One region of the Paenibacillus sp. S-38 genome, then DNA from elsewhere that is predicted to be linked to it. Evidence: predicted binding sites of a transcription regulator. Region 1 holds the regulator's gene; the other holds the start of a gene.
What was found. Region 1 encodes LexA, which represses DNA repair genes until DNA is damaged. Its sites were predicted from a motif close to CGAACATATGTTCG; they were not measured.
Positions count from the first base shown of each region.

Region 1 (15,470 bases):
AAGGAGCGCCGGGGCGTCGTCTTGAAGCTGATGCAGGAGCAGGGGTACATTACGGAAGCCCAGCGCGCGGAAGCGGCTGCGGTGGATTATACAGCACCTCCCAAGGCTCAGGGTACCAGCGGGCGCAACCAGGCATTCATCGATTATGTGATGAAGGAGGCCCAGGTGAACTTCAACCTGTCGGAGGATGAGATCAACCGGGGCGGACTCAAGATCTACACGACGCTGGATCAGAATGCGCAGCAGATCATGGACCAGACCTATGCGAACGCGAAGTTCTTTCAGAAGAGTCCGGACGACCAGATCATGCAGAGCTCGATGGTCATCCTCGACAATAAGGACGGGGGCATCGTGGCCATGGTCGGCGGCCGGGATTATATGCGGGGAGGCCTTAACCGTGCGACGTCGGCGCCAAGACAGCCGGGTTCGTCTTTCAAGCCGCTGATCGCGTATGCTCCGGCCATCGAGACGGGCAAGTACACGCCATACAGCATGCTCAAGGACGAGAAGGAGACCTATCCAGGCGGCTACAGCCCGCGCAACTATGACGGCGTGTACCGGGGACAGGTATCGATGACCGAAGCGGTGAAGAAGTCGATCAACATGCCGGCGATCAACACGCTGAAGGAGATCGGTGTGTCGAATGCTTCCAAGTTTGTCGAGAAGCTCGGCATTACGCTGGATGATCAGGACCGCAACCTGGCCATCGCCCTCGGGGGTTTGACCAAGGGGACCACTCCTCTGCAGATGGCTCAGGCGTACAGCGCGTTTGCCAATGCGGGGACGCTGCATACAGCTCACGCTATTACGAAGATCGAAGAGAGCGACGGCACGGTCCTGGCGTACAAAGATCAGACCAAGACGGTCATGAGCGCCAAGACTGCCTGGTATATGACCGAGATGATGCGGTCGGTCGTCGAGCCGGGAGGCACGGGGGTGGCGGCGAAGTTCGAGCGCCCTGTGGCAGGCAAGACCGGTTCCACGCAGCTTGAGCTTAAGGGGCTGGAGAAGTACAACCGCGACCTCTGGTTCGTCGGCTACACGCCGGAGTGGACGGGAGCCGTCTGGATGGGCTTTGACAAAACGGACACGAAGCACTACGTGTCGATGAGCAGCGGCAGCGCGGGCGTCATCTTCAAGGAAGTCATGCAGAAGGCGCTCGCCGGCCGTCCGGTGACTCAGTTCAAGAAGCCGTCGGGCGTCCCGGATCTTCAGGAGGAGCTCCCTCCGAAGGGGGTGACGGATCTCAAGGCAGAGATCAATCCGGAGACGGGCTTTGTCAATCTGAGCTGGAGCAGTGTCGGCGAGGGGGTTACCTACCAGGCGTTCCGCAAGGACAGCACGATGGCGGAGTATTCGTCCGAGCCGCTGTTCTCTACGCAGTCTACTTCGTATAAGGATCAGTCGGCTTACACACCGGGCATGACGTATCAATATGTGATTGTCGCGCTCAAGCCGGAGAACGGGGCGGAAGGGGCGAAGTCCAACGAAGCTTCCGTAACCATCCCGAACAAAGCAGAGACCGGCAAGGAAGAGCCGGGCAAGGATGGTGAAACCGGGAAAGAGGGCAGCGGTAAGGATCCCGCCGATCCGGATAAAAAAGGCACAACCAAGCCGGGAACGGACGGTCAGGGCACGACAGAGCCCGGAACGACCGCCAAGCCCGGGACGGGAAGTACGAAACAGCCTGAGACGACTACCAAGCCAGGCACGGGCAAGCCGGGCACGGGGACCACGCAGGGAACGGATCCGAGCGGTGAGACAACCGGCGGGACAGATACGGATTCGGGCACCTCGGGCGGCACGGGCAGCAGTGGGACCGGAACCACGTCGGGTACCGATCCCGCCTCCGGCACGAAGACGCCGGGCAGCACGAAGACCCAGACGGGTACCGGTACGTCGCCTGCCCCAAGCGGCACGTCCGGCAGCGGAACCCAGCCGGCGGAACCCTCTTCCGGAAAACAGAGCGGGTCGTCGATCAGCGTTATGCCGGACGGGACCTAGTACGTACAAGCAGAGCATTCCAAAGAAAGAGGCGGTCTGCGCCTCTTTCTTTTTTTGTTTTTGCTTGCAGACGTAGTATAATAGGTGAAGGAATTGGGACAGTCTTCCACACCAATAACAGAACGCAATGGAGTTGAATGGATTGTGATGAACGTGACACATGCAAGCAGGATCGCGAAGGTTCTCTGCACGGCGGCTCTGGCGGCCGCGCTAGCTGCGGGCTGCGGAACCAAGCCTGCCGACAATGCGCAGGGCGGCGCAGCCGGCGGGACCCAGGCGGCAGCCGGGACGGACACCCAGAAGGAAGGGACCACACGGAAGACGTACACTTCTGCACCGCCGATGACCATCGATGCGTCCAAGAAGTATACGGCGGCCGTTACGACGTCCAAGGGGTCGTTCACGATCGAGCTGTTCGCTAAGGAAGCGCCGAAAACCGTGAATAACTTTGTGTTCCTGGCACGGGAAGGCTTCTATAACGATATCACCTTCCACCGGATCATCCAGTCGTTTATGGTGCAGACCGGTGATCCGCTCGGCAACGGAATGGGAGGCCCCGGCTACAAGTTCGAGGACGAGCTCAAGAGCCCTTACAAATACGAGCCCGGCATCGTGGCGATGGCCAACTCCGGCAAGAACACGAACGGCAGCCAGTTCTTCATCTGCACCGGCGAGGACAGCAAGGGTCTCAACTCGCAGCCGAACTATACGATCTTCGGCCGGGTGGTCGATGGGATGGACACTGTGCAGAAAATTGCCGCTACGCCGGTGGCTGCCGGCGGAGAGAGCAAACCGAGCAAGCCGACGGAGAAAGTCACGATTACCAAGATCGACATTACGGAGAAGTAAGCTGCACAGCGCGGGGGGCGAGCCTCCCGCGCTGTTGATTTCTTGATCATACATTTGAAAGGGAACCGGAGAGGCTCCCGGATCGTCTATTAGGGGCAGAGAGGAGTAAGGTCATGGAATGCGAGACGGGAAGAGCCTGGCAGCACCGTCGGTGTCTGCTGATTCACGGCTTCACGGGAGGCCCGTATGAAGTGCAGCCGCTCGCGGAAGATCTGACGGCCTGCGGTTATGAATGCCATGTGCTCAGACTGCCTGGCCATGACGATGAGCTCGCGGGCTTGCGGACGGCCGTCTGGCAGGACTGGCTGAAGGGAGCCGAAGCGGAGATAGCGCGACTCACCGGAGACGGCGAACCGGTGGATCTCATCGGCTTTTCGATGGGCGGCCTGATCTCGGCCTATCTCGCGAACCGGTATCCCGTCCGGCGGCTCGTACTGCTCAGTGCGGCTGCGATTTACGTGAGTCCGGTGCGCTTTCTGAAGGATCTGGCTCTGCGTGCGCGGCAGAAGGACTGGGACTACCTCAAGCGGGGCAAGAAAACGCCGCTGAGGGCCGCAGTCGAGTTCATGAAACTCGCCCGCTATGCGAAGCGGGAGGAGCTGCCAAAGGTGACGGTACCCACCCTGATTGCTCAGGGAAGAAGGGACCAGATCGTGCACCCACGCAGTGCCGATTATATTTATAGGCGGCTGCAGGGGGAGAGGGAGCTGCACTTTTTTGACCGGTCGCGTCATTTGATCTGTCTGGAAGAGGATGCGCCGGACTTGTTCGCTGAGGTGCGGCGTTTTTTGGGCATTACACTAGAGGGCCAGGGCACGTCAGGAAGTTGACAACCGGATGATGGAGGCAGAAGCAATGCAGGTGAAAGGATTCAATCATTTGACGATCCGGGTGCGGTCTCTGCCCCGGTCGCTGGCATTCTACGAAGGGATTCTCGGGATGAAGCTTGTTCACCGGGGGCGGACGGATGCCTATTTGGAGTGGGGGAGTGCCTGGATCTGCCTGCTCGAGCGAGAGCCGGAAGGCGAGGGGGCTTGCGCCGGTATGCCGGGCATCGACCATGCGGCGTTTTCCATCGGAGAGAAAGACTTCCCGCAGGCTGTGGAGGTGCTCCGGCAGGCAGGCGTCCGATTCGTGCGCGGTCCTATAGAGCGCGGGGGAGGGAACAGCGTGAATTTCCTGGATCCGGACGGGACGGAGCTCGAGCTGTTCACGGGAAGCCTCCAGGAGCGGATGAAGACATGGAGTTGAGACAGGCGGCAGCAGGCCGGTACAGGAAAAAGACCAGGGTATCGTTCACGGCATACCTGAAGCGAGTGTTCCGGATGCTGCTCATCGTGCTGCTGGCGGCGCTGCTGTGGGTCGGGTGGATCCAGTACCGGATTGAGACGCAGGCGGATACGGACCAGGAGCCGAGGCAGGTGGGCATCGTGCTTGGCGCGTCGCTGTGGAAGGATGCGCCGAGTCCCGCGCTCAGGGAGCGGCTCGACCGTGCCGTTGAGCTCTATGAATCCGGCAGGGTACCGTATCTTATTGTCAGCGGAGGGTACGATGTGCCGACATCGAAGATGACCGAGGCGGAAGGCATGCGCAATTATCTCGTCTCGAAGGGGATTCCTTCGAAACGCATCCTCCTTGAGAACCGCGCGAGAAGCACCTACGAAAACCTGCTCTTCAGCAAACAGATCATGGAGGAGCATCAATGGACCTCAGCGGTCATTATTACCCACCGCTACCACAGCGTGCGGGCGCTGGATATTGCGAAGTATCTGAAGTATGAGAGCCCGGCGGTCTCCCCGATGGATTCCCGGGTGCTGATGATGGCATGGCACCGGGGCCGGGAGACGCTAGCGCTCACCAAGTGGCAGTGGGACAAGGTGGCCCTCGTGTTCGGTGTCGCTCCCAAGAGCTGAAGCTCGTATCTTTTTGACGTCGTTGCTGGTATAATATGAGTATCTACCACACCTACCGACACAAGGAGGAGAGTGCTTTGCCATTTGGCAATATCGGGATCGGCGGACTGCTGCTGATTCTTGTCGTCGTACTCATCATGTTTGGACCGTCCAAGCTTCCCGAGCTCGGCAGAGCGTTCGGCCGGACACTCAGCGAGTTCAAGAGTTCCACCCGCGGACTCATGTCTGATGACAAGGATGCGGAAAGCAAGCCGGAGGACACTAAGAAGTCCTGATGATCTACCGCCACTGTTCGTACCCGCCACAAGGCTAAAACCTCCCGTTGTCCGGCAAGTTTCTTTTCCGGAGGAAAGGGAGGTTTTTGGTGTCCGTTCCAGCTGCTCCAGGGGACGCTTCGGATCAACCGTTCACGATCGTCCCGCCGTTGACGTGCAGTACCTGGCCCGTCATGTAGGACGAATCGCCGCATGCGAGGAAAACATAGCTCGGAGCCAGCTCTTCCGGCTGGCCGGCCCGCTTCATCGGCGTGTTCGCGCCGAAGGAGGCGACCTTCTGCTCGTCGAAGGTGGACGGAATGAGCGGCGTCCATATCGGCCCCGGTGCCACAGCGTTCACCCGGATGCCGAGGGAGACGAGCTGCTGGGACAGCGAGCGGGTGAAGGTGACAATCGCACCCTTGGTTGCCGAGTAGTCGAGCAGTGTCGGGTTCCCTTCATAAGCTGTGATGGAGGCCGTATTGATGATGGCCGAGCCATCCTTCAGGTGCGCAAGCGCAGCCTTCGTCAAGTAAAAAATGGAGAAGATGTTCGTGCGGAATGTCCGCTCGAGCTGCTCGGATGTGATGTCCTCCAGCTTCTGCTGGGGATGCTGCTCGGCGGCATTGTTGACGAGCAGATCAAGCTTGCCCAACCGCCGGATGGTCTCTTCGACGATGGTCTTGCAGAAGGCTTCGTCCCCGATGTCCCCGGCGAGGAGCTCACACCGGCGGCCTTCGGCTTCCACCTGCTTCTTTGTCTCCTGGGCGTCCTCGTGCTCGTTCAGATAGACGATGAGCACATCCGCCCCTTCTTTGGCGTAGGTGACGGCCACGGCCCGGCCGATGCCGCTGTCGCCGCCGGTGATGATCGCCGTTTTGTCTTTGAGCTTGCCCGCAGGTTTGTACCGATCATCTTCGAAGATGGGCCTTGGATTCATGCGAGACTCGATCCCCGGCTGCGTATCCTGATGCTGGGGGGGAAATGTCGTTGTGCTGGTCATACTCGGCTGTTCTCCTTTCCGGGTCCTGCCTGGGAGGGTAGGGTAAGGCTCTCTTCTAGGATGCTGCAGATGTCCCCCGGCTTGCCATGGGAGTTCTTGGCTGAGTGCTAGGGCGGGCGGAGAAGGTACATAATCCGATGGAGAGCGAACCAAGCTACTATCAGGAGGGTGATGCGTCATGAATCAGAAAGAAGTCGAACTCGAGCTGGCCCAGAAATTGTTCAACGGCGAGTTCAAGAAAGAAGACAAGGATGAAGCAGCCCGCCGCAAGCTGCCGGTCAAGACGGAGATCCGGGTGCAGTCGGACGTCGATCCGGTGGCGGAGGAGACGAAGCAGTACCGGAAGATGGCCAAGGAAGTGGACGGACGTTATGATAAGGTAGGCCAGCGAAGTCCGTAACGCTGGGCAGGGGGCCGGCTTTCCGCAGGAGGGTCGGCTGTCTTTTTGGAGATTACAGCCTCTGTGTAAGCCATTTATAATGAAAAAATCACTATCCAATTCCTTCCTCGCTGGTGTACCATACAGTACAGGAAGGAGGCGGACGTGTGATGATTCTGATTCAGGGCATTATATTTGATTTTGACGGGCTGATCCTGGATACGGAGACGCCGGAATTCGAATCGTTCCAGGCGCTGTTCCGCCGCTATGCCTGCGAGCTTACCCTTGATGTCTGGGGCGCATGCATAGGAACGGGACCCGGAGCCTTTGATCCTTACATGCATCTGGAGGAGCTGTACGGTTCGCCGTATGACAAGGAGGAAGCCCGGAGCTGGCGGCGCCGGCTGTACGAGGAGCGGCTAGCTTCCGCAGTGCTGCGGCCCGGGGTGCTCGAGTACCTGCAGTCCGCTCATGAGCTTGGACTTCGGGTGGGGCTGGCCTCCAGCTCGCACAGACCCTGGGTTACAGGCCATCTGGCTGCTCATGGCATACTGGATGCCTTCGAGGTGATCCGCACGGCCGAGGACGTGGCGAAGGTAAAGCCGGATCCGGCGCTGTACCTGCTGGCTCTTGAGGGACTCGGTGTGCCTGCAGGCGCTGCCGTTGCTTTTGAGGACTCGCCCAATGGGGCGCTTGCGGCTAAGCGGGCCGGCTTGTTCTGCGTCACGGTTCCGAATGAGACTACAAGGGCGCTGCCATTCGGCGCGCATGACCTTCGTCTCACTTCGATGGCGGATATGTCTCTAATGGAGGTTATCGCGCGACTGGAGGCTCAGAGCGGACAGGGCGGCAGTACGAAGATTGGCTGAGATGAACGGGTTGAGGCGCTTTTTGATTTTGGCGGCGGGGCCGATTACAATGGACACAAAGAATTAAGTCACAATCCGTCCCTCATGTGCGTATACATTAACACTTGAACCATGACGAGAATGGAGAGTGAAGCACATGAGCGGCCCAACGCAGCCAGGATCGGACGGAATTCAGATTACGAAGAATGCGCGGCAGATCTCGGTCGTTCTGCGCAGCCCGGAGCCGGCTGCCGCGCTGGCGGCCGCCGCGCCGAGGTTTCAAGGCAAGCCGCTGACCCAGCAGGGCCAGTTCGGCGAGATTATGAAGGAGCTCGACAAGATGGTGGGCCTCGACCACGTCAAAGAGCTGGTATTCGAAATTTATGCGCTGTTACGTGTGGCCAGCATGCGGGCGGAAGCAGGCTTGACGGCAAACACGCAGGTCTATCATATGGTATTCCGCGGGAACCCGGGGACGGGCAAGACGACGGTCGCCCGCCTGATTGCCAAGCTGATGCAGACGATGGGGGTGCTCACCAAGGGACACCTGATTGAAGTGGAAAGGGCGGACCTTGTGGGCGAATATATCGGCCATACGGCACTGAAGACGAGGGAGCTCGTCAAGAAGGCGATGGGCGGCATCCTGTTCATCGACGAAGCGTACAGCCTGGCCCGCGGCGGTGAGAAAGATTTCGGCAAAGAAGCCATCGATACGCTCGTCAAGGCGATGGAAGATCACAAAAACGGATTTATCCTAATCTTAGCCGGGTATTCAGAAGAGATGGAACTTTTCCTGCAAACCAATCCCGGACTGCCTTCCCGGTTTCCGATCCAGCTCGATTTTCCGGATTATACGGTGGACCAGCTGATGGAGATCGCCGAAGGGATGATCAAGGAACGGGAATATTCGCTGACCCCGGCCACGGAGGCGCGGATCCGGCAGCAGATCATGTTCGAGAAGGGGCAGATGGACATCGCCTTCAGCAATGCGCGCTACGTCCGCAACCTGATCGAGAAGGCGCTGCGCAGCCATGCCGTGCGGCTGCTCAACCAGACGAACATGCAGCCGTCGAAGCAGGATCTGATGGTCATCCGCCCGGAAGATGTGAAAACGGAGCGCAGGACAGCAAAGGAGAGTATGAGATTTCCATGAGACAAACGACGCATGAAGTAACAACGGAATTGGATGATCGTGCGATCCTCGTTTCCCTTGTCACGCAGGAGCAAAAAAGGCAGGATGCCTACGATCCGGAATACTCGCTTGCAGAGCTCATCGCCCTGGCCGAAACGGCTCAGGTGGAGGTGCTCGGCACGCTGACGCAAAATAAGGAGTATGCCGACTCCAAGTGGTTTATCGGCAAAGGTAAGGCGGAAGAGCTGAAGGAGATGCTTCTGGAGACCGGCGCCAATACGGCGATCTTCGATCAGGAGCTCTCCGGCGCACAGGTGCGCAACCTGGAGACGTATCTCGACGTCAAAATCATCGACCGCACACAGCTTATTCTGGATATCTTTGCACAGCGCGCACGCACGCGCGAGGGGATTATCCAGGTCGAGCTCGCCCAGCTGAGCTACCTGCTGCCGCGGCTCTCCGGCCACGGCAAGAACCTGTCCCGTCTCGGGGGCGGAATCGGTACCCGGGGTCCGGGTGAGACGAAGCTCGAGACGGACCGCCGGCATATCCGCGACCGCATTGCGGAGCTGAAGCGCCAGCTGGCCGAGACCGTACGCCACCGCACGCTGCACCGCGAGCGCCGCAAGAAGTCCGGCGTGTTCCAGGTCGCGCTGGTCGGCTACACGAACGCCGGCAAATCGACGCTTCTCCGCCAGCTGACCGCGGCGGACGTCTACGTCGAGAACCAGCTGTTCGCCACGCTGGACCCGACTTCCCGCCAGCTCAAGCTGCCAAACGGTGTAGAGATTGTGCTGACGGACACGGTCGGTTTTATCCAGAATCTGCCGCATGATCTCGTTGCAGCTTTCCGCGCGACCCTTGAGGAAGCGAACGAAGCGGATCTCATCCTGCACGTGGTGGACAGCTCGACCGAAATGATGCCGATCCAGATGCGGGTCGTGGATCAGGTGCTCGAGGAGCTCGGAGCGCACGGCAAGGACCGCGTAACGATATTCAACAAAATCGATCTCCTGTCCCCGTCCCAAGCGGACATGCTGACGACGGAAGGGGAGTTCCTGCGGGTTTCGGCCTACAATGAAGGGGATTTGAAGCGGCTGGTGGATACGCTGGAAGCCCATTTGGCCGGGGACAGCAAGACCTACCGCATTCCGGCGGACAAAGGGGAGATGATCTCGCTGGTCTACCGTGTCGGCGAGGTGCTTGAGAACGACGTGGACGGTGATGATATGCTGATGACCGTCCGTGTGAACAGTAAGGAATACGACAAAATTGGCTACATGCTTGCTGCATACGACCAGTCGCAGCAGGCGCAGGGAGACAGAGGAGAGAATACGGAGCATGTTTAAGGAGCAGGTGCTCCGCCTGATGGACCGGGCGGAGGAGCAGATACAGGGGAAGCTGAAAGAGATTGACGGGATCATCGACCGCAACCAGTGGAAGGTGATCTCCGCTTTTCAAAAACACAAGGTCAGTGATTTTCATTTTGCCGGGTCGACAGGGTACGGTTATAATGACAGGGGCCGCGAAGTGCTGGATCTCGTGTATGCTGACGTGTTCGGCGCCGAGGCGGCACTGGTGCGGCCGCACTTCGTTTCGGGCACACACACCATCTCAACGGCGCTCTTCGGGGTGCTGAGGCCGGCTGACGGGCTGCTCATGATTACGGGACGGCCGTATGACACCCTGCACAAAGTTATTGGCAAGCCGGGTGATGGGCTTGGCTCGCTGCAGGATTTCGGCATCGGGTATGATGAGGTGCCCCTGCTGGAGGGCGGGAGGCCGGACTACAGCGAGATTGCCCGCCGCATTACACCGCAAACGAAGGTGATCGGTATCCAGCGCTCGCGCGGTTACTCCTGGAGACCCTCATTCACGGTGGAACAAATTGGCGAGATGGTCCATTTCGTGAAGGAAATCCGTTCGGACCTTATCGTGTTTGTGGACAACTGTTACGGTGAGTTTACTGAGCTGCAGGAGCCGACCCAGGTGGGTGCGGACCTTATTGCAGGCTCGCTGATCAAGAACCCCGGTGGGGGTCTTGCGGCATCCGGCGGATACATAGCAGGGAAGTCCAAGTATGTCGAGCTTGCTTCCTACCGCCTGACCGCTCCAGGCATTGGCGGGGAAGTGGGGGCGATGCTGGGGACCACCCGCTCGATCTACCAGGGGCTGTTCCTGGCACCGCATCTTGTCGGACAAGCCGTTAAGGGTTCGGTGTTCGCCGCTTCGGTCTTCGAACAGCTTGGCTTTGTCACGCATCCCCGCTGGCAGGACCCGCGCACGGATCTCATTCAGGCCATCCGTTTCTCCGGTCCTGAGCACCTGATCGCTTTCGTGCAAGGCATCCAGCAGGCCGCTGCGGTGGATTCGCACGTAGTGCCGGAGCCGTGGGACATGCCGGGTTATGAACACCCGGTAATCATGGCCGCAGGCACCTTTATCTCGGGCGGTTCGCTGGAGCTTTCGGCGGATGCGCCGATTCGTGAGCCGTATATCGCCTATATGCAGGGCGGGCTTACCTATTCCCACTGCAAGATGGGCGTGCTGACGGCCCTGCAGAACATGATCGACCGGGGCTTACTGCCGGAAATTTGACAATCGGTCAAAAAAGCGTTTTCTGTAATTTATGCTGACATATGGCATAAACCTAACACAACTTGACACGTTTCACTCCTAAGGTTACAATAGCGGTAAGGTTCCTTCAGCGTTTAGGAGTGATAGGCATGACTGATGAAATACGCAGAAATATGGCGCTTTTTCCGATTGGCATTGTAATGAAGCTGACCGATCTCACCGCCAGACAGATTCGCTATTATGAGCAGCACGAATTGATTATCCCGGCACGCACCGGCGGCAACCAGCGGCTTTATTCCTTCAATGACGTCGAGCGTTTGCTGGAAATTAAAGACTTGATCGAGAAAGGCGTCAACATTGCCGGGATCAAGCAGGTTCTCCTTCCGGTTGACAAGGATTCGGAGGATGCAACCATTCTCAATGAGCAAACGGAAGTCAAGCGTCGGGAGCTCACCGACTCTCAGCTTCACAAAATGCTGAAGCAGCAGCTGCTCGGCGGGGGCAAGCGTCCGAACCAGGTATCATTGATTCAAGGCGAACTCTCGCGCTTTTTCCGCAAGTAAAACGTTCGGCCGGGGCAGCCGCGGTACCGCTTTCTTTTTCGGCTTCGGCCGCAAGGGGTGCCCGGTTACTCCGTTAATATGCATTCCCTGATACATAAGTCTAAGGAGGAGATTACACAGTGTCGGACAAGAACTTTACCAAAGAAGACATTCTGCGCATCGCCAAGGAACAGAACGTCCGCTTTATTCGTCTCCAATTCACGGATTTGCTCGGTACGATCAAGAACGTGGAGATTCCTGTAAGCCAACTGGAGAAGGCGCTGGACAACAAAATGATGTTCGACGGTTCGTCCATCGAAGGTTATGTGCGGATTGAAGAATCCGATATGTACTTATATCCCGATCTTAGTACTTGGGTCGTGTTCCCATGGGTTACGACAGACCGTGTAGCCCGTTTGATCTGTGATATCTACCTGCCGGACGGCCGCCCGTTCCCGGGTGACCCGCGCGGCATTCTGAAAGCGGCGCTGAAGGAAGCCGAAGAGATGGGTTACACGTCCATGAACGTAGGGCCTGAGCCGGAGTTCTTCCTGTTCAAGACCGACGAGAAGGGCAACCCGACGATGGAACTTAACGACCAGGGCGGTTACTTCGACCTGGCGCCTACGGACCTCGGCGAGAACTGCCGACGCGAGATCGTGCTGACGCTCGAGGAGATGGGCTTCGAGATCGAAGCGTCCCACCACGAAGTGGCTCCGGGCCAGCATGAGATCGACTTCAAATACGCCGATGCGATCAAAGCGGCCGACCAGATCCAGACCTTCAAGCTCGTGGTCAAGACGGTGGCCCGCCAGCATGGGCTGCATGCGACGTTCATGCCGAAGCCGCTGTTCGGCGTGAACGGATCCGGCATGCACTGCCACCAGTCGCTGTTCCGCGGTAATGAGAACGCGTTCTACGACGAGAGCGACAAGCTCGGTCTGAGCACGGTGGCCCGCCAGTACATGGCCGGCATTCTGAAGCATGCGCGCTCCTTCGCGGCGATCACGAACCCGACCGTGAACTCGTATAAGCGTTTGGTACCTGGTTACGAGGCACCTTGTTATGTGGCCTGGTCGGCGAGCAACCGCTCCCCGATGATCCGTATACCGGCTTCCCGCGGCCTCAGTACGCGTGTTGAAGTGCGCAACCCCGATCCGGCTGCGAACCCTTATCTCGCGCTGGCGGTCATGCTCAAAGCGGGCCTCGACGGCATCAAGCACAAGATGCAGCTGCCGCCTCCGACAGACCGCAACATCTATGTGATGACCGAAGATGAGCGCGAAGAGCAGGGCATTCCAAGCCTGCCGCTGAACCTGAAGCAGGCGCTTGATGAAATGCTTCGTGATGATGTCATCTGCGATGCGCTCGGCGATCACGCGCTGGCTCACTTCTACGAGCTCAAAGAGATCGAGTGGGACATCTACCGCACCCAAGTTCACGCTTGGGAGCGCGAGCAGTATCTGACACTGTACTAGAACTAAGACAGGCCGTTTGTCCTCCGGGAATTCCCGAAGGATGAACGGCCTTTTTGTTGTTGTTTTGAGGAAAGGGTCCCCTATTGGATTTCTTAGCAGGTAAGATGTTGAGGGCCGCTGCGTTCGAACACAGGGCAAAAAAAATCCGGACACGGCAGGGTGCCGTTCCGGAAGGGGGGCGATCAGTGAATGTTGCGGAATACGCCGATAACTTTGCCGAGGATCGTTACATTCTTAAGCCGGAGAGGCTCCATGGTGGGATTCTCGGGCTGGAGACGGATGTGATCGCGCTCCTTATAGAATGTCTTCACCGTGGCTTCGTCATCCTCAGTCATGGCCACGACAATCTCGCCGTTCGATGCAGTCTGCTGCTGGCGGACGATTACGAAATCGCCGTTGTGAATGCCCGCTTCGATCATACTCTCACCGATAACACTGAGCATGAACACGTTGTTGTCGCCGACATAATGGCTCGGTAGAGGGAAGTAATCCTCAATGTTCTCCGTTGCTGTGATCGGTACGCCAGCGGTAACCCGCCCGATCAGAGGTACATGGGCGACCGATACGGCATAGGCGCCGTCACCGAGAGAACCGTCGAGAATCTCGATGGCGCGGGGCTTGGTCGGGTCGCGGCGGATCAGTCCCTTCTTCTCAAGGCGTTCCAGATGGCCGTGTACAGTAGAGCTGGAGGCGAGTCCGACCGCTTCTCCGATCTCCCTGACGGAAGGGGGATAGCCCTTATCTTTGACTTCATTCTTAATAAACTCCAAGATTGCCTGCTGCCGGGAGGAGATCTTGCTCATGCCATATCACTCCAATTGTTGGTAATCGATTAGTAGAATTATAACACAGAACCGGAGTTCGTACAAACATTAGTTCGAGAAAACCCGTTGACACAAACGTTTGTTCGTGATAAATTGAATCCAGAACGAAAAGAGAACAAATGTTTGGGAGAGGATGTCGGTTATGGTACAGAACACTGCACTGATCGGACGGGCTTCTAATGAGAGTACATATCGCAGACGGGAGCATGCAGCCCGGTCTCAACATAATAATAAGCGAACATACGTACGCTATGCAACGATGGGATTCATTCTGGTTATGCTGCTCGCCCTTCTTGGGGGGCTTTCAGCCTCCCTGTCCGGTCAGGATGCTCACGCAGCCGGCACCTCTCCGGAAGAGCACGAATTCGTGTATGTGCACCAGGGAGATACACTTTGGGCGATTGCGTCTGAATTTGCACCGGATGACGATATCCGCGATTACATAGATAAGATGAAGAAGCTTAACGGATTGAAGTCTTCTTCCCTCCAGACAGGGCAGAAGCTGCTGCTTCCCTAACCGGCTCCTGGAGCCCTTTGGTTTCCTTCCGAACTCTTGACAATCCCTACTTGGAATGTCAAAGTATTAATGATACAAGCCTGCCCGCTGCAGTCGGGATCCGGAGCTGCAAGTGGTGCCTCGGCTTACCAATTTCGGGAGGAACGGCATGAGCGAATCGGAACATGATGTAAGGGTGAAGCGCATTAACGAACTGGCCCGCAAAGCGAAAGCGGAAGGTCTCACGGATGAAGAGATGGACGAACGCAACGAGCTTCGCCGTAAGTATATCGACTCTTTCAAATCCAACCTGCGTACGCAGCTTGAGAATATCAAGTTTGTCGACGAAGAAGAAGGCGAAGGAAAGAACTGAGAGGGGGAAGCTCGTTCATGGAATATCGTGTGCTTGGCAGAAGCGGCATCCTGGTATCCGAACTTTGTCTGGGTACGATGACGTTCGGGAATGCCACGAATGAGCAGGATTCGATCGAAATGATCCATCGGTTCTTGGAACGTGGGGGGAACTTCATCGATACGGCGAACGTTTACGTTGGCGGGAAGTCCGAAGAGATTGTCGGCAAGGCGATCCGCGAGAAGCGCAGCGAAGTGATTCTGGCAACCAAGGTTCGTTTCCCGACCAGTCAGAACATTAACCACGTAGGCCTCTCCCGTAAGCATATTCTCGATGGAGTGGAAGCAAGTCTACGCCGGTTGAATACGGACTATATCGATCTGTACCAGCTGCATGTGTGGGATCAGGTCACGCCGATCGAGGAGACGCTTCGTACCCTCGACGACCTCGTGTCCGCAGGTAAGGTACGGTATATCGGCTGCTCCAATTTCTTGGCTTATCAGCTGATGAAGTCTCTGTCGATCAGTGACTTTAACCGGTATGCGCGGTTTATTTCCATTCAGCCGCAGTACAGCCTGGTCTGCAGGACCATGGACAGAGAGATGATTCCTTTATGCCTGGAAGAGAACGTCGGGATCATCCCTTGGGCGCCGCTGGGGGGCGGATTCCTGACCGGCCGGTATGTCCGCGGTCAAGAACCAACGGAAGGAAGGCTGTCGGCCAAGGCGGGGGAGAGCCGCTGGGAGCTTCGGAATACCGAGAAGAACTTCCGCATTCTTGACGAGGTGGTTTCCGTAGCCGGAGAAGCGGAGAAGACAC
Region 1 is NZ_CP187970.1:3,319,640-3,335,109, forward strand. It holds gene ACP26L_RS15290 (PBP1A family penicillin-binding protein) at 1-2,004, shown strand, start outside; gene ACP26L_RS15295 (peptidylprolyl isomerase) at 2,152-2,853, shown strand; gene ACP26L_RS15300 (alpha/beta hydrolase) at 2,967-3,683, shown strand; gene ACP26L_RS15305 (VOC family protein) at 3,709-4,104, shown strand; gene ACP26L_RS15310 (YdcF family protein) at 4,095-4,766, shown strand; gene ACP26L_RS15315 (twin-arginine translocase TatA/TatE family subunit) at 4,844-5,041, shown strand; gene ACP26L_RS15320 (SDR family oxidoreductase) at 5,166-6,023, opposite strand; gene ACP26L_RS15325 (hypothetical protein) at 6,202-6,423, shown strand; gene ACP26L_RS15330 (HAD family hydrolase) at 6,579-7,271, shown strand; gene ACP26L_RS15335 (AAA family ATPase) at 7,408-8,403, shown strand; gene hflX (GTPase HflX) at 8,400-9,731, shown strand; gene ACP26L_RS15345 (aminotransferase class I/II-fold pyridoxal phosphate-dependent enzyme) at 9,724-10,980, shown strand; gene ACP26L_RS15350 (MerR family transcriptional regulator) at 11,109-11,522, shown strand; gene glnA (type I glutamate--ammonia ligase) at 11,642-12,979, shown strand; gene lexA (transcriptional repressor LexA) at 13,162-13,782, opposite strand; gene ACP26L_RS15365 (LysM peptidoglycan-binding domain-containing protein) at 14,063-14,320, shown strand; gene ACP26L_RS15370 (DUF896 domain-containing protein) at 14,469-14,672, shown strand; gene ACP26L_RS15375 (aldo/keto reductase) at 14,690-15,470, shown strand, end outside.

Region 2 (15,470 bases), 2.1 Mb from region 1:
AAGCGCGAGCTCACAATGAAAATTGTGATGGATGTGCTCCTGAGCCCGAGCTCCGCGATCTATCAGAAGCTCTATGACGAAGAGCTCATCTCCGATAACTTCGGCTCTGAATACAATATCGCCGAGGGGTACGGCTTCTCGGTCATCGGCGGCGATACGAAGGACCCTGAACGTCTGATCGCAAGGATCAAGGAAGAGATTGACGCCGTCAAGGCAGCCGGAATTCCCGTAGCGGACTTCGAGCGCAGTAAGCGCAAGAAGATCGGTGCGTTCCTGCGCCAGCTCAATTCGCCCGAGGCGATCGCCAACGAGTTCACCAAATACCGGTTCAAGGACTCCGATTTGTTCGACATCTTGCCGGTCTATGAAGAAATCACGCTCCAGGAAGTGAATGCCAGCCTCCGCGATCACTTCGATTGGGGCCGTCTAGCCGCCTCGATCGTCACCAGCCGTGGAGAAGGGGCCTAACGGGTTCAAGCCGTTCACAGAGCAGACGGTCCTCGTAACCGGAGGCAGCCGGGGGATCGGAGCGGCCATTGCCGGCCGCTTCGCTTCCGTCGGAATGAATGTGGTCATCCACTACCTGCAGTCGCATGAAGCCGCGAACGAGACGGCCCGCAGCTGCATGAAGTCGGGGGCCAAGGTATTGACGGTTACGGCGGACCTCCGTTCCAAGGACGGGATCGAGCGCATGCAGGACAAGCTGGCGCAGCATGACATGTATCCGGATATTCTCGTAAATAATGCAGGCGTCTCCCACTACGGCCTGCTGTCCGACGTGACGGAAGAACAGTGGGACGAGATTATGGGAATTAACCTTAAGGGTACATTCCTCATGACGCGGCAGTTCATGCCGCGGATGATCTCGCAGAAATACGGCCGTATCATCAATGTTTCCTCCATCTGGGGGATATCGGGCGCATCGTGCGAAGTGGCTTACTCCACCGCCAAGGGCGGGATCAACGCCTTCACCAAGGCGCTGGCCAAGGAGCTGGCACCCTCCGGCGTGACGGTCAATGCCGTGGCCCCCGGAGCGGTGGACACGCTCATGATGTCGGGCTTTGACGAGCAGGAGAAGGCCGCCATGGAGAACGACATCCCGGCTGGGCGTTTCGGCAAGCCCGATGAGATCGCTTCCCTGGTGTACTTTCTCGCGCTTCCCGAATCGGGATATATTACCGGACAGATCATCTCGCCGAACGGCGGGTGGCTGACCTGACGGACCGCATAATCACCGCCTCTTTTGCGAATAGTAAGCTTGTAATGAACCTATATGCACAAGGAGGAGTTGCGATCATGGCTACGGTCCTGAAGGTGTTCGAACGCTGGAAAGAATTTCTCGGTGAGCGTGTACAGCAGGCGGAGAAGGCTGGAATGAGCGAGGAGCTCATCTCGAAGCTCGCTTACCAAATCGGTGAGTTCCTGTCCGACAAGGTCGACCCGGAGAACAAGGAAGAGCGTGTGCTTAAAGAGCTCTGGGACGTTGCTGACGAGAATGAAAGAAGAGTCATGGCCGGCATCATGGTGAAACTGGCCAAAGCGAACAACTAATAATTATAGCTGCCATTTTGTGAGCCTCCTATCAAGGAGGCTTTTCCTGCTTTTTTCTGGTATACTGAACAATAGCATACCGATTGAGATAGAGGATGAATGAAATGAAGCAGGAAATCTGGCATCACCAAACCGGAGCCGGACCATGGTCCCGGGTGTTACAAAAAGCCGTAATCGGTGTAAGTATGTTAGGGGTTTTGGCCATGGCTTCCGGCTGCGGCAAACATATTCCGGCCATTGAACCGGCACTGCTCGAGAAGAAGGCATCGCTCTTGATCGTGACCGGTCCGACACTCGCCGAACCCGACAAAGCTGCGCTGCAGGCCGCACTCACCCAGTGGCAGAATACCAGGTATCTGTCCTACGAGTGGGTGCAGAATGCCGAGAGTCAGACGGCGTGGACGCCGGAGATGATCGCCAGGACGGGAGCGCGGAATTACGATTATATTGTGGTGGCAGGCCATGATCTCGCCCGCAGCGCCCTGGAGGCGGCACAGCAGGTCACACAGCACAAATGGCTGCTGCTTGACGACGGACTGACGCGCGATACGGTGCAGCTGACCGGGGAGCATATCCAGATGAAGCTCGTGCAGGACGCGGAGTTCCGCGCTCTATGGGACCCGTGGGTGAAGGAGCAGACGAATGCGCGGCGCACGATTGAGTGGGTGACGACGTCGGCCTATCCCGTGCCGAGCGAGTGGGCGCCCAGCGAGGAGGCGGAATATGTCTCGCTCTCCGATGCGGAAGGGTGGTACGTCCAGTTCCAGCATCAGGTCCGGCGGCATGGGCCGGCATGGATCGCCGTATACGCACCGATGGACGAAGCCGCGGTTCAGCGGATGCGCAGCCTGCAGATTCCCGTGATGAACATGGCAGGGACGACCGTACAGCTGCAGTGGAACGGCATCCTTACGCTGCTTCAGGGAGCGATGGACGGCAAGCCTTGGACGCCGGGCATTCAGCCTTATTCCGAGAGCGAAGCCAGGATCGTCAAAAATTAATCCGTATATACCGCCCTAACCCGGGAGGAATTTATCGAATATTGTAGAAGTGATTCGGGACCCTTATCACATATAGAACGGAGCAATAGTTCAATGACGATGGAATCCAGCGAGATCAAGCAGTGGTACATGGAGTACAAGATACATAAGAACCGTCCGGGCCTGCTCGGGGACATTGCGTCCCTAATGGGGATGCTCGATATCAATATCGTGACGATCAACGGGGTCGAAGACCGGACCCGCGGCATGCTGCTGCAGACCAAAGATGAAGAAAAAATTGAGCTGATGGGTAAAATGCTCAAAAAAGTGGATAATATAACTATAACGGCTTTGCGTACGCCGAGACTGGTCGATATTCTGGCCGTTCGTCATGGCCGTTATATCGAACGGGACTCCGATGACCGCAAAACCTTCCGGTTTACCCGCGACGAGCTCGGGCTGCTGGTCGACTTCCTCGGAGAGCTCTTCAAGCGCGAAGGCAATCAGGTGATCGGGCTGCGCGGGATGCCGCGAGTGGGCAAGACCGAGTCAATCATTGCGGGCAGCGTCTGCTCCGGCAAGCGGTGGACCTTCGTCTCTTCGACCCTGCTGCGCCAGACCGTAAGGAGCCAGCTGTCCGAAGATGAGATGAATGCCAATAACGTGTTCATTATCGACGGCATCGTCTCCACCCTACGTTCCAACGAGCGGCATCATTCGCTGATGCAGGAGATTATGGCTATGCCTTCGACCAAAGTGATTGAGCATCCGGATATTTTTATCCGCGAGTCCCAGTATACATACGAACACTTCGACTGTATTGTGGAACTGCGCAATAATCCAGAGGAAGAGATCTCTTACGAGACGTTCACCGGCGGTTTCGACGACTACTGAGCCACAGCCGGACCGACGCTCCGTACGCCAATCAAACATAGATGGGGCGGCAGTTGATGCCGCCCGGCAACATGAAGGGAAGGGGTGACCCCATGTCTGATTTAGGCCAGCTTCTGAAGAAAGCCCGTTTGGACAAAAAAATATCGCTCGAAGATTTGCAGGAGACCACCAAAATCCGCAAACGTTATCTTGAAGCGATCGAAGACGGCAATTACAAAGTATTGCCGGGGAATTTTTATGTCCGCGCCTTTATAAAGAGTTACGCCGAAGCGGTGGGACTCGATCCGAACGAAGTGCTGAGCATGTATCAAAGCGATATTCCGGCCGCCGAGCCTGAGCATATCGAACCGATCCGAAGCAAGCGGACCTCCCGAAACTCCGAGCGGTTCAGCAAATGGGCGTCGAGCGCGATGCTGATCTCATTTGTCGTCTTGATCTTTGGCCTCGGCTACTATTTCGTGAGCAAAAATTACAGCGGAACAAGCGGGGCAAGCCAGGATCTGCCGGCACGTCTGACCGATGACGCGGTTCCGCAGACGCCTGCGCCTGCTACTCCGCAGGCCGGCGCGGGCGGCGGAAGCGCGGCGCAGCAGAATGCAGCCGGAGAGACGCCTGCTCCGGTTCCCGCCCCGGCTCCTGTCCCGGCGCCGACACCTGCTCCGGCGGTGGAAGTCAAGCTGACGAAGAGCGAGCGCGGGACTGATTTTTACACGGTTGCGGGCGCAGACAAGCTGACCGTCCAGATCACGATCAAGGGCGACGCCTGCTGGCTTGAAGTGGATGAGATGCAGGGCGGCAAGCGTGGTACATCCGTGGACCAGGGGACTTACCAGAATGGGGAAACGAAGACGTACGAGCTGACGACCTCCGCATTCCTGATCTTCGGGAAGGCGAGCGCGGTCGATCTGGTTGTGAACGGAACGCCTGTGCCGGTCGGCGACGTGGCGAATGTGAAGAAGATCCAAGTTGATTTCGCCGCCAAAACCTCCTAACAAGCATCGATGTCAGTTGTGAAGCCCAGCCCCCAAGAAGACACCCGAGACACCCCAGACACACGGACGTTTTGTGCTGAAGGTGTCTTTTTTGTTAAAATAAAATGGAACTGAACGGTAAAGGAAGGATGCATGAGCATGAGCAGTGAGAATTCATTTGATATCGTATCGAAGCTGGATATGCAGGAGATGAACAACGCGATCAACCAGGCGGAGAAGGAAATTGCGACCCGCTTTGACTTCAAAGGCAGCAAGAGCAGCATCGCTCTCGACAAGGAGGAGCTTGTCGTGGTGTCCGACGACGACTTCAAGCTTCAGAACGTGCTGGATATTCTCCAGTCGAAGATGGCGAAGAGAGGCATCTCGCTGAAGAACCTGGAGTACGGCAAGGTTGAAGGCGCTTCTTCCGGCACCGTCCGCCAGCGGATTAAGGTGAAGCAGGGTGTCGATCAGGATAATGCGAAGAAGATCAACATCATGATCCGCGATTCCAAGCTTAAGGTCAAAAGCCAGATTCAAGGCGACCAGATCCGGGTGACGGGCAAGAGCAAGGATGATCTTCAGGCGGTGATGGCGCTGCTGCGCAAGGCGGACCTGCCGCTGGACCTGCAGTTTATTAACTTCCGCTAAGGCCATCGGGAGGGGAGGGCCGGCCGAGAGGGCATCCGAGGCGGCTCCTCCTTCCGGTTTTGACACCTTTTGGGAGCCTATATTATACTGGGTACTACATTGTTTACTAGTGAATGATCAGGACCCTGAAATAGAGCGCAAACGCGACAGCTTGGAGGAAAGTTATGACGGAGAAAGTGAAAGTGGTTACACTCGGCTGCGAGAAGAACCTGGTCGACTCCGAGATCATGTCGGGCCTGGTGCACGAGCGCGGGTACACACTGGTTTCGGAGAAGGAAGAAGCGACGATCATTATCGTCAACACATGCGGGTTCATTGATGCGGCCAAGGAGGAATCGGTCAATACGATTCTGGATATGGCGGAGCTTAAGCAGACCGCGAACCTGAAGGCGCTGATCGTCTCAGGCTGCCTTACCCAGCGCTACAAGGAAGAGCTGCTGAAGGAGATGCCGGAGATCGACGGGATCGTTGGCACCGGAGATTTTCACAACATCAACCAGATCATCGATGAGGCGCTTGTCGGGCGCAAGCCGGTTTATGTAGGCAACCCGGTGTTTAATTATGAGCAGAAGCTCCCCCGCAGGCTGACCACACCGCGCTATACGGCATACGTCAAGATCGCGGAAGGCTGCGACAATGCCTGTACGTTCTGCTCCATCCCGATCATGCGCGGGAAGTTCCGCAGCCGCAGTATGGAATCCATTCTGGAAGAGGTGCAGCAGCTGGCGGCGCAGGGAGTGAAGGAAATCTCGCTGATCGCGCAGGATTCCACCAATTACGGGACCGACCTCTATGACGGGTTCAAGCTTCCCGAGCTGATGAACCGCGTCAGTGAGGTGCCGGGCATCGAGTGGGTGCGTCTGCACTATGCTTATCCGGGCTTCTTCACGGACGAGCTCATTGACGTCATCGCAGACAATCCGAAGATCTGCAAGTATATCGACATGCCGCTGCAGCACAGCTCGGACAGCATTCTGAAGCGGATGCGCCGTCCCGGCCGCCAGCGCGATGCCCGCGAGCTCATCAAGAAGATCCGCGAGCGGATCCCGGGCGTGTCGCTGCGCACCTCGCTCATCGTCGGCTTCCCCGGCGAGACCGAAGAGGATTTCGAGAATCTCAAATCCTTCATTCAGGACGTACAGTTCGACCGTCTCGGCGTCTTCACCTATTCGAAGGAAGAGGATACGCCGGCTTCGCGCCTGCCTGACCAGGTGCCTGATGAGGTCAAGGAATACCGCTCGAACGTTCTCATGGAAATTCAGCGGGAGATCTCAAACAGCCGGGGGAGCGGACGGATCGGCCAGGTCATCGACGTGCTCATCGAGAAATACGACGGGCGTAACGACGTGTATGTCGGCCGTTCGCAGTTTGATGCGCCGGAGATTGACGGTGAAGTGTTCGTCGGGGGCAGTGAACTGACTATCGGCTCCATCGCGAAAGTGAAGATCACCCATTCCTTTGAATTTGACTTCTCCGGGGAGGTCGTAGCGTAATGAACCTGGCCAACCGGATTACCCTGGCCAGAATCTTTCTGGTGCCAATCATCATGCTGTTCCTGCTCATCAACGTCAAGTTCCCGCATGTGCGCATCGAGCAGTTCAGCATCACCTACAACCAGATCATCGCCGCCCTGATCTTCATCGTGGCGGCGAGCACCGACTCGCTGGACGGGTACATCGCCAGGAAACGGAAGCTGGTCACGAATCTGGGCAAACTGCTGGATCCGCTGGCCGATAAGCTGCTGGTCTCGGCAGTCCTCATCTCGCTCGTCGAGATGGACAAGGTTGATGCCTGGATTGTCATCGTCATCATCTCCCGTGAATTTGCGATCACGGGCCTTCGGCAGATCGCCCTGCTCGAAGGGGTGGTGCTGGCGGCCAGCAAATGGGGCAAATGGAAGACAGCGGCCCAGATTACGGCCATTATCGCACTGCTCATCAACAATTTTCCGTTTGCGCTGATCCATTTCCCGTTCGACCAGATTGCGAGCTGGATCGCCGCTATCATTACGATCTATTCGGGTATTGACTATTTCGTCAAGAACAAACATGTAATCAACTTCAGCGATTAAGGCTGGAGGAGGCAAGTATCCCGCCGAAACCGGAGGCCATCTGACTATGAAAGCAGAGATTATCGCCGTCGGTACCGAGCTGCTGATGGGCCAAATCGTCAATACGAACGCACAGTACATATCCAGAGGGCTCGCCGATATAGGGGTGGGTGTCTATTATCAGACCGTCGTGGGGGACAATACGGACCGGATCAAAGAGACCCTGGCCATCGCGAAGTCCCGCGCCGATCTGATTATCTGCACGGGCGGCCTCGGCCCCACACAGGACGATCTGACGAAGGACGTGCTGGCTGAGGTGCTCGGCCGGAAGCTGGTGATTCATCAGCCTTCTTACGACTATATGGAAGGCATGTTCCGCAGCCGCGGGATTACGATGGTGGAGAGCAATATCCGGCAGGCTTATATGCTTGAGGGCACCGACCCGCTGGCTAATGAGACCGGCCTTGCCGTAGGCAACGCCGTAACGCAGGATGGGACGCACTATATTCTGCTGCCGGGACCGCCCAAAGAGATGAAGCCGATGTTCGACAACCAGGTGGTTCCGTGGCTCACGGCCAAACTGGGCAGCGTGCAGCCGCTCTTCTCGACGATGATGAAGTTCGCCGGTATCGGGGAATCATTCCTCGAGCACGCCCTGATCGATCTCATCGAGGCCCAGACCGACCCTACGATCGCCCCTTATGCCAAGGAGGGGGAGGTGGCGCTTCGCCTGACGACGCGGGCCGCTTCGAAGGAGGAAGCAACGGAGAAGCTGTGGCCGCTTGAGCGGGAGATCCGTACCCGGCTCGGGGACCATGTCTACGCTTCCGAGGATATCACGCTTGAGCTTGAGGTGCTCCGCCTGCTGACGGCAGCCAACAAGACGCTGTCGGTAGCCGAAAGCTGCACGGGAGGCCAGCTCAGCGATCTGCTGACGGCGGTACCCGGCGGCTCCCACTCGTTCGCCGGCGGGGTGATCTGCTACACGAACCAGGTGAAGAACAAGGTGCTCGGCGTGCCCATCGAGCAGCTGGAGGGACCGGGTGCTCCGGGAGCCGTCAGCGAAGAGACGGCGAGGCTGCTCGCCGAGAACGTAAGGAAGCTGGCGGATGCCGATTATGCGCTCTCCCTGACCGGCGTAGCAGGGCCGACAGAGTCCGAGGGGAAGCCCGTTGGCCTCGTCTATGTCGGGATCGCTGAGAGGGGCGCAGACACTGAAGTGGTGATGCTGCAGCTGTCCGGCAACCGGGAGACGATCAAGCTGCGAGCCTCCAAAACCGCGCTCTACCATCTCTGGAAAAAGATCAAAATCTAGTTGCTAACACAGGGAAAATCAAGTATAATAGATTGTAACGGAAGAACCGTAACATTTCTGAATGTCGTGTTACGGTTTTTCTTTTGCACCACGACCGAATGTATGTTCGGGAATGCTTAACGCACTTTCGTTTATAAATCACCTGCGGGTGGTACTTAATATGAAAAAAGGACGTGATTTGTTTGGCAGATCGTCGCGCAGCACTGGAGAACGCCCTCCGTCAAATTGAGAAGCAGTTCGGTAAAGGGTCCATCATGAAACTCGGGGAATCCACCCACATGCAGGTGGAGACCATCTCGAGCGGTTCCCTGGCCCTGGATATTGCCCTTGGGATCGGCGGCTTTCCGCGCGGTAGAATTATCGAAGTCTACGGACCGGAATCCTCCGGTAAGACGACGGTGGCCCTGCATGCCATCGCGGAAGTACAGAAGAACGGCGGCACGGCCGCATTCATCGATGCGGAGCATGCTCTGGATCCTCTGTATGCAAGCAAGCTCGGCATCAACATCGACGAGCTGCTGCTCTCCCAGCCGGATACCGGCGAACAGGCGCTTGAGATCGCCGAGGCTCTGGTGCGCAGCGGCGCGGTAGACATTATCGTTATCGACTCCGTTGCGGCACTCGTGCCGAAGGCGGAGATTGAAGGCGAGATGGGGGATTCCCACGTCGGTCTGCAGGCCCGTCTGATGTCCCAGGCGCTCCGGAAGCTGTCCGGTGCGATCAACAAGTCGAAGACGATTGCGATCTTCATCAACCAGCTTCGTGAGAAGGTCGGCGTGATGTTCGGTAACCCGGAGACGACACCGGGCGGACGCGCCCTGAAGTTCTATTCCTCCGTACGTCTGGACGTGCGCCGGATTGAGACGATCAAGCAGGGGAACGACATGGTCGGTAACCGCACGCGGATTAAGGTCGTCAAGAACAAAGTCGCGCCTCCGTTCAAGCAGGCGGAGATCGACATCATGTACGGTGAAGGCATTTCCCGTGAAGGCAGCATCGTGGATATCGCGACCGAGATGGATGTGATCCAGAAGAGCGGCGCATGGTACTCCTTCAACAACGACCGTCTCGGCCAAGGCCGTGAGAACGTCAAGCAGTTCCTCAAGGAGAACCCTCAGGTGGCTGAGGTCATCGAGAAGAAGATCCGTGAGAACAGCAACCTGACCGCCGTGGTCGGCCCGAATACGGATGACGAGGAAGAAGACGAAGAATTGGCACTGTTCGAGCAGTAAGACCTGCCGTGTCCGAGGCATGATCTTGGACGGCGCCGGCTGCTCACTACAAGCCGGGCAAAAGCACCTTTACTCCGAAGGGGTAGGTGCTTTTGCCTTTTTCGATGGAGGGGATCCCGTGGAAGAGAACAACGGCACGAATACGGATGGAAGGGCAGAGAACGAAGCGCAGGCCCCGCCCGAAGGCGGGATCATTACCAAAGTGGAACAGCAGAAGCGCACGAAGAGCCGCTACAACATTTACATAAATGAAACGTTCGCTCTCTCGGTGCATGAAGACGTGCTGATCCGTCATCACCTGTTCAAAGGGACAGAGGTCGATACGGAGACCTTGGTCAGGATTCTGTCGGAAGAGGAGAGGAGCCGGGCTTACCTCGATGCGGTCCGCCTGCTGTCTAGCCGTCTCCGTTCGATGCACGAGATCCGCAGCCGGCTTAAGCTGAAGGGCTATGGGCCGGAGCTCATCTCCGGAACCGTGGAGCGGCTGCGCCGTGAGGGCTATCTGAACGATGCGGAATTCGCGCAGATGCTGACGAGACAACGTATCGTGTCCCAGAAGAAGGGACGGCACTTCATCAAGCAGGAGCTTCAGCAGAAGGGCATAGCCAAAGAAGAAATTCAGGAAGCGATCGCCCAGGTGGACGAGGAGACCGAGTATGAGATGGCCCGGCAGCTTGCGGAGAAACGGTATGCGAACGAAATGCGGAGGGACCCGGTGAAGGCACGCCGCAAAATCGCAGGATTCTTGCAGCGGCGCGGTTACCCGGGCTCGGTTGTCAGCCGGGTGCTGAGCGATCTTCCCCGGCACACAGGGGATAACGAGTGGGAGGAGCTGGAAGAATCCGGGGATCCCTGGAGTACACCTTGACAAGCTTCTTTGCCAAAAGCTAAAATAATCATGTATATTCATTATACACCAGAATCCGCCCTAACAGCCCAGGGAGGATTCGAAAGTAAAATCGCCAATTTTTACTTTATTTCTGAAATGTGCCGCTTGTGGGCAGCATGCTTTCAGCAGCCGTGGAGGCGCCCGAACTTCCGGTTCATGGAAAGCCCCTGGCATCCCATGCTAGCAGAATGGATTAAAAAACCACATTATCCCAAGCTTACCCCTTGGAGAAACAACGAGGGAGGTGAACTGGATGGACCCAGTCCTCACGATCTTGATTTCTCTCTTAGTTGGTGCTCTTGGCTTCGGGGTCGGTTATTTTATCCGCAAGTCCCTTGCAGAGGCGAAAATCTCAAGTGCTGAATCAGCTGCCGCACAGATTGTGGAAAATGCTCGTAAAGAGGCGGACGCACTGAAAAAAGAGACGGTTCTCGAAGCGAAAGACGAGATTCACAAGCTGAGAACCGAAGCTGAAAAAGACATTCGTGAACGTCGGAATGAAACACAACGACAAGAGAGACGATTGTTGCAAAAAGAGGAGTCGCTGGATAAAAAATTAGAATCTCTCGAGAAAAAAGAAGAGCAGGTCGCCAACAAAGAGAAGCGAATCGAGGAAACCCAGGCTCAAATTGATCAGATTTATAAAGATCAGGTTTCCGAACTGGAGCGGATTTCAGCTCTGACCATGGAGGATGCGAAGAACATCATCCTGACAAACGTGGAACAAGAGGTTCGCCACGAAACCGCCCAACTCATTAAGGAAATCGAGCAGCAGGCCAAAGAAGAAGGCGACAAGAAAGCACGCGAAATCATCACGCTGGCGATCCAGCGCTGTGCCGCAGATCATGTGGCAGAGACGACGGTTTCCGTTGTAGCGCTTCCTAACGAAGAAATGAAGGGCCGGATCATCGGCCGTGAAGGCCGCAACATCCGGGCCCTCGAAACATTGACAGGAATCGATCTCATCATCGATGATACGCCGGAAGCGGTCATCCTGTCGGGCTTCGACCCGATTCGCCGTGAAATCGCCCGCACCTCGCTCGAGAAGCTGGTCGCGGACGGCCGGATTCACCCGGCCCGCATCGAAGAGATGGTCGAGAAGTCCCGCAAGGAAGTGGACGAGCGGATTCGCGAATACGGCGAACAAGCTACATTCGAGACCGGCGTACACGGACTGCACCCGGATCTGATCAAGATCCTGGGACGTCTCAAGTTCCGTACGAGCTACGGCCAGAACGTACTGAAGCACTCTATGGAAGTCGCTTACCTCGCCGGTCTGATGGCAGGAGAACTCGGAGAAGACGTGACATTGGCGAAGCGTGCCGGTCTTCTGCATGACATCGGGAAGGCGCTCGACCATGAAGTCGAAGGCTCCCACGTGGAGATCGGCGTCGAGATTGCGAAGAAGTACAAAGAACATCCGGTCGTCATCAACAGTATCGCCTCGCATCACGGCGATACCGAAGCCACTTCCGTCATCGCGATGCTCGTTGGCGCTGCTGATGCCCTTTCGGCCGCTAGACCGGGCGCTCGCCGCGAGACCCTCGAGACGTACATCCGTCGTCTGGAGAAGCTTGAGGAGATCTCGGAGTCGTTCGAAGGCGTCGAGAAATCGTACGCCATCCAAGCCGGCCGCGAAGTTCGCGTTATGGTACAGCCCGAGAAGGTAGACGATACCGAAGCGTTCCGTCTCGCAAGAGACATCACGAAGAAGATCGAAGGCGAATTGGATTATCCCGGCCATATCAAAGTCACGGTTATCCGTGAAACGCGCGCCGTGGAATACGCCAAATAACCGCATACTTCACCTGAGAGAAGTGGCCGCGCGGCCACTTCTCTTTTGTTCTCGGGCAATGGCGGTGTGGGAATTGAGCTTGTTTTTACGCCCTCCATCCCTGGCAGCCGGGACTGAAAGCCCGGCGATCCAGCGGATGGCTGCATTGAGCACCTCACCGCACGAAGTAGGCCTGAACGGCCGAGCCCGCCCTTAAGCCCTGCGTCCCTGGCAGACGGTGCGACAGCCCGGCGATCCAGCGAATGGCCGCCTTAAGCTCATCAGCGCACGCAGTTGGCCTGAACGGCCGAGTCCGCCCTTAAGAGCCCTGCATCCCTGGCAGCCGGTGCTGAAGGCCCGGCGATCCAGCGGATAGCCGCCTTAAGCTCCTCAGCGCACGCAGTAGGCCTGAACGGCCGAGCCCGCCCTTAAGCCCTGCGTCCCTGGCAGACGGTGCGACAGCCCGGCGATCCAGCGGATAGCCGCCTTAAGCTCCTCAGCGCACGCAGTAGGCCTGAACGGCCGAGTCCGCCCTTAAGAGCCCTGCATCCCTGGCAGCCGGGGCTGAAAGCCCGGCGATCCAGCGGATGGCTGCCTTGAGCATCTCACCGCACGTACTGCCCTCTAAAACGCCGCTCTAACCAAGAGCTTTGACCTGTAAGGTCAAGGCGGCTCCACATTCGCAGCCCCTCCCGAACGCCTGCATATCACCATGCTCGAGTATAGGGCAGGGAGCCGCGAGAGAACACTTCATGTAAGCGTGTCTGCCGGCCGGGTGCCCAGTGCATTAGCGAAGCTATGCCCTGGGCATCCCTACGCAGGCAAGACGATAGCGATCCAAACGCCATCCTCCCATCAACGCCGGCCCCTTCCCTCCTTCGCGCCCTTTTGGGGTCCAGGGGCGGAGCGCCCGGTCCTCCCCCTTCTCTGGAGAAGGGGGAAAGAGGGGGATGTAGAAACAAAGTCAAAGGAGAATAACCCCACATGAGACTATTATTCATCGGAGACATTGTAGGCTCCGTCGGCCGCAAGGCACTGAAGGCCTGCCTGCCGGGCCTCAAATCCAAATACAACCCGACGTGGATTATCGCCAACGGGGAGAACGCAGCCGCAGGCCGCGGCATTACGCAGGCGATCACGAAGGAGCTGTACGAGATGGGCGTGCAGGGGATCACGATGGGCAACCACACGTGGGACCAGAAAGAGATCTTCGACTTCATCGACAAGGAAGAGCGCCTGATCCGCCCGGCGAACTTCCCGGCGGGAACACCGGGCCGCGGGATCATGTATATCAAGACCAAAGAAGCCGAGCTGGCCGTCATCAACCTGCAGGGCCGGACGTTCCTCCCGCCGCTGGACTGCCCGTTCGAGAAAGCGAGCGAGCTGGTAGCGCAGGCAAAGAAGCGCACGAAGTATGTATTCGTCGATTTCCATGCGGAGGTGACCTCGGAAAAGCTCGCCATGGGCTGGCATCTCGACGGGAAGGCATCGGCGGTGGTCGGGACCCATACGCACGTGCAGACGCACGACGAGCGCATTTTCCCGCAGGGGACGGCCTATGTGACCGATGTAGGCATGGTGGGTCCGCGCGACGGCATTCTCGGCATGGAGCGGACGGCAGTGATGAAGAAGTTCATGACTCAGCTGCCGACGCGGTTTGTGGTGGATGAAGGCAAGTGGCATTTTCACGCGGTGGTCATCGATCTCGATCCGGCTACGGGGCTCGGCCGTAAAATTCAGCTGATTCGCAAGGATGAAGATGCGGTAATGTTTGAATAACGGAAGGGAATCGGACCCAACGTCTGAATTGACACAAAATTCAAAACTTTTCGACCGTACTCTCTTCGGACAGAAGGAATTAACTTTAAATTCCTAGAATATGATTAATACCGGAAGCAATCATCATTCCCGAGGAGGTACTTTCATGGAAGTATTAAAAGTTTCAGCAAAATCCAATCCAAATTCCGTAGCCGGTGCATTGGCGGGGGTGTTGCGTGAACGCGGGGCTGCGGAGCTCCAGGCCATCGGGGCTGGGGCGCTCAATCAAGCAATTAAAGCGGTAGCTATTGCGCGAGGATTCGTTGCTCCCAGCGGGGTTGATCTGATTTGCATACCGGCGTTTACCGATATTGTAATCGATGGGGAAGACCGCACCGCCATTAAATTGATCGTGGAGCCGCGCTAGAGCGCAGGCCAGCCCCTCTTCGGACCGGACGGTGTACACAGCACCGAGAAAGCCAACCGAATTTCATCGTACGGATTGTCCTTATCCGCATTCCAAAGAAAGCCTTTCATAAAACAAGAAACCGAAACGCCTGTTTACTCCGTAGACAGGTTTTTTGTTCTGTTTGGCTATTCTGCGGCTTACAAGGAAGGGAGACTGAGAACCCCATGAAAACCCCTGTTGTCGACGGCCACTGCGATGCCCTGCTCAAGCTCTACAATAACCCTGCAATCGATTTTCACGATCCGAACGAGGCAAGGCTGGACGTCTCCTATTCAAGGCTGCACAGCTCGAATGTGAAGCTGCAGTTTTTTGCGATCTACCTGCCTGAACGTATAAGCGATGCGCGTTTTGACCATTACTTGGAGTATATCGACATCTTCCACCAGCGTGTGGAGCGTCAGGGCAAGCTTCGGCTGGTGCGCACCCGCCGCGACCTGGATGAGGTCATGGGGGGGACTGAGATCGGGGGGCTGCTGACGCTCGAAGGGGCGGATGCACTGAACGCCTCTCCTTTGTATACCCGCATCCTGTACCACCTGGGGGTGCGGATGATCGGTCCGACCTGGAACTACGGCAACTGGGCCGCCGACGGGATTCTGGAGCCGCGCAGGGGCGGGTTCTCGAGGAAGGGAAAAAGCTTTATTAAAGAATGCGGGGATTTGGGCATTCTATTGGATGCATCCCATCTGTCCGTCGCCTCGTTCTGGGACCTGGCCGCAAGCTCGCCGCGTCCGTTCGTCGCCACCCATTCCAATGCCAAGGCACTGTGCGGACACCCGAGAAATCTGGATGACCGCCAGATCGGTGAACTGATCCGAAGAGATGGAAGAATAGGGATCACCTTCGTGCCCTATTTCGTAGAAAGCGGGAGGCCGGCCAGCATAGCAGGAGTGGTAAGGCACATCGAACATATCTGCTCTCTCGGAGGCGCGGAGC
Region 2 is NZ_CP187970.1:5,423,330-5,438,799, reverse strand. It holds gene yfmH (EF-P 5-aminopentanol modification-associated protein YfmH) at 1-468, shown strand, start outside; gene ymfI (elongation factor P 5-aminopentanone reductase) at 452-1,219, shown strand; gene ACP26L_RS23835 (DUF3243 domain-containing protein) at 1,297-1,551, shown strand; gene ACP26L_RS23830 (hypothetical protein) at 1,755-2,552, shown strand; gene ACP26L_RS23825 (DUF3388 domain-containing protein) at 2,646-3,425, shown strand; gene ACP26L_RS23820 (helix-turn-helix domain-containing protein) at 3,518-4,417, shown strand; gene ACP26L_RS23815 (YajQ family cyclic di-GMP-binding protein) at 4,556-5,047, shown strand; gene rimO (30S ribosomal protein S12 methylthiotransferase RimO) at 5,212-6,540, shown strand; gene pgsA (CDP-diacylglycerol--glycerol-3-phosphate 3-phosphatidyltransferase) at 6,540-7,118, shown strand; gene ACP26L_RS23800 (competence/damage-inducible protein A) at 7,165-8,412, shown strand; gene recA (recombinase RecA) at 8,595-9,644, shown strand; gene ACP26L_RS23790 (RecX family transcriptional regulator) at 9,763-10,512, shown strand; gene rny (ribonuclease Y) at 10,787-12,328, shown strand; gene ACP26L_RS23780 (TIGR00282 family metallophosphoesterase) at 13,292-14,086, shown strand; gene ACP26L_RS23775 (stage V sporulation protein S) at 14,232-14,492, shown strand; gene ACP26L_RS23770 (dipeptidase) at 14,699-15,470, shown strand, end outside.
Region 2: the regulator LexA is predicted to act here: its motif matches at 8,508-8,521, upstream of recA (recombinase RecA).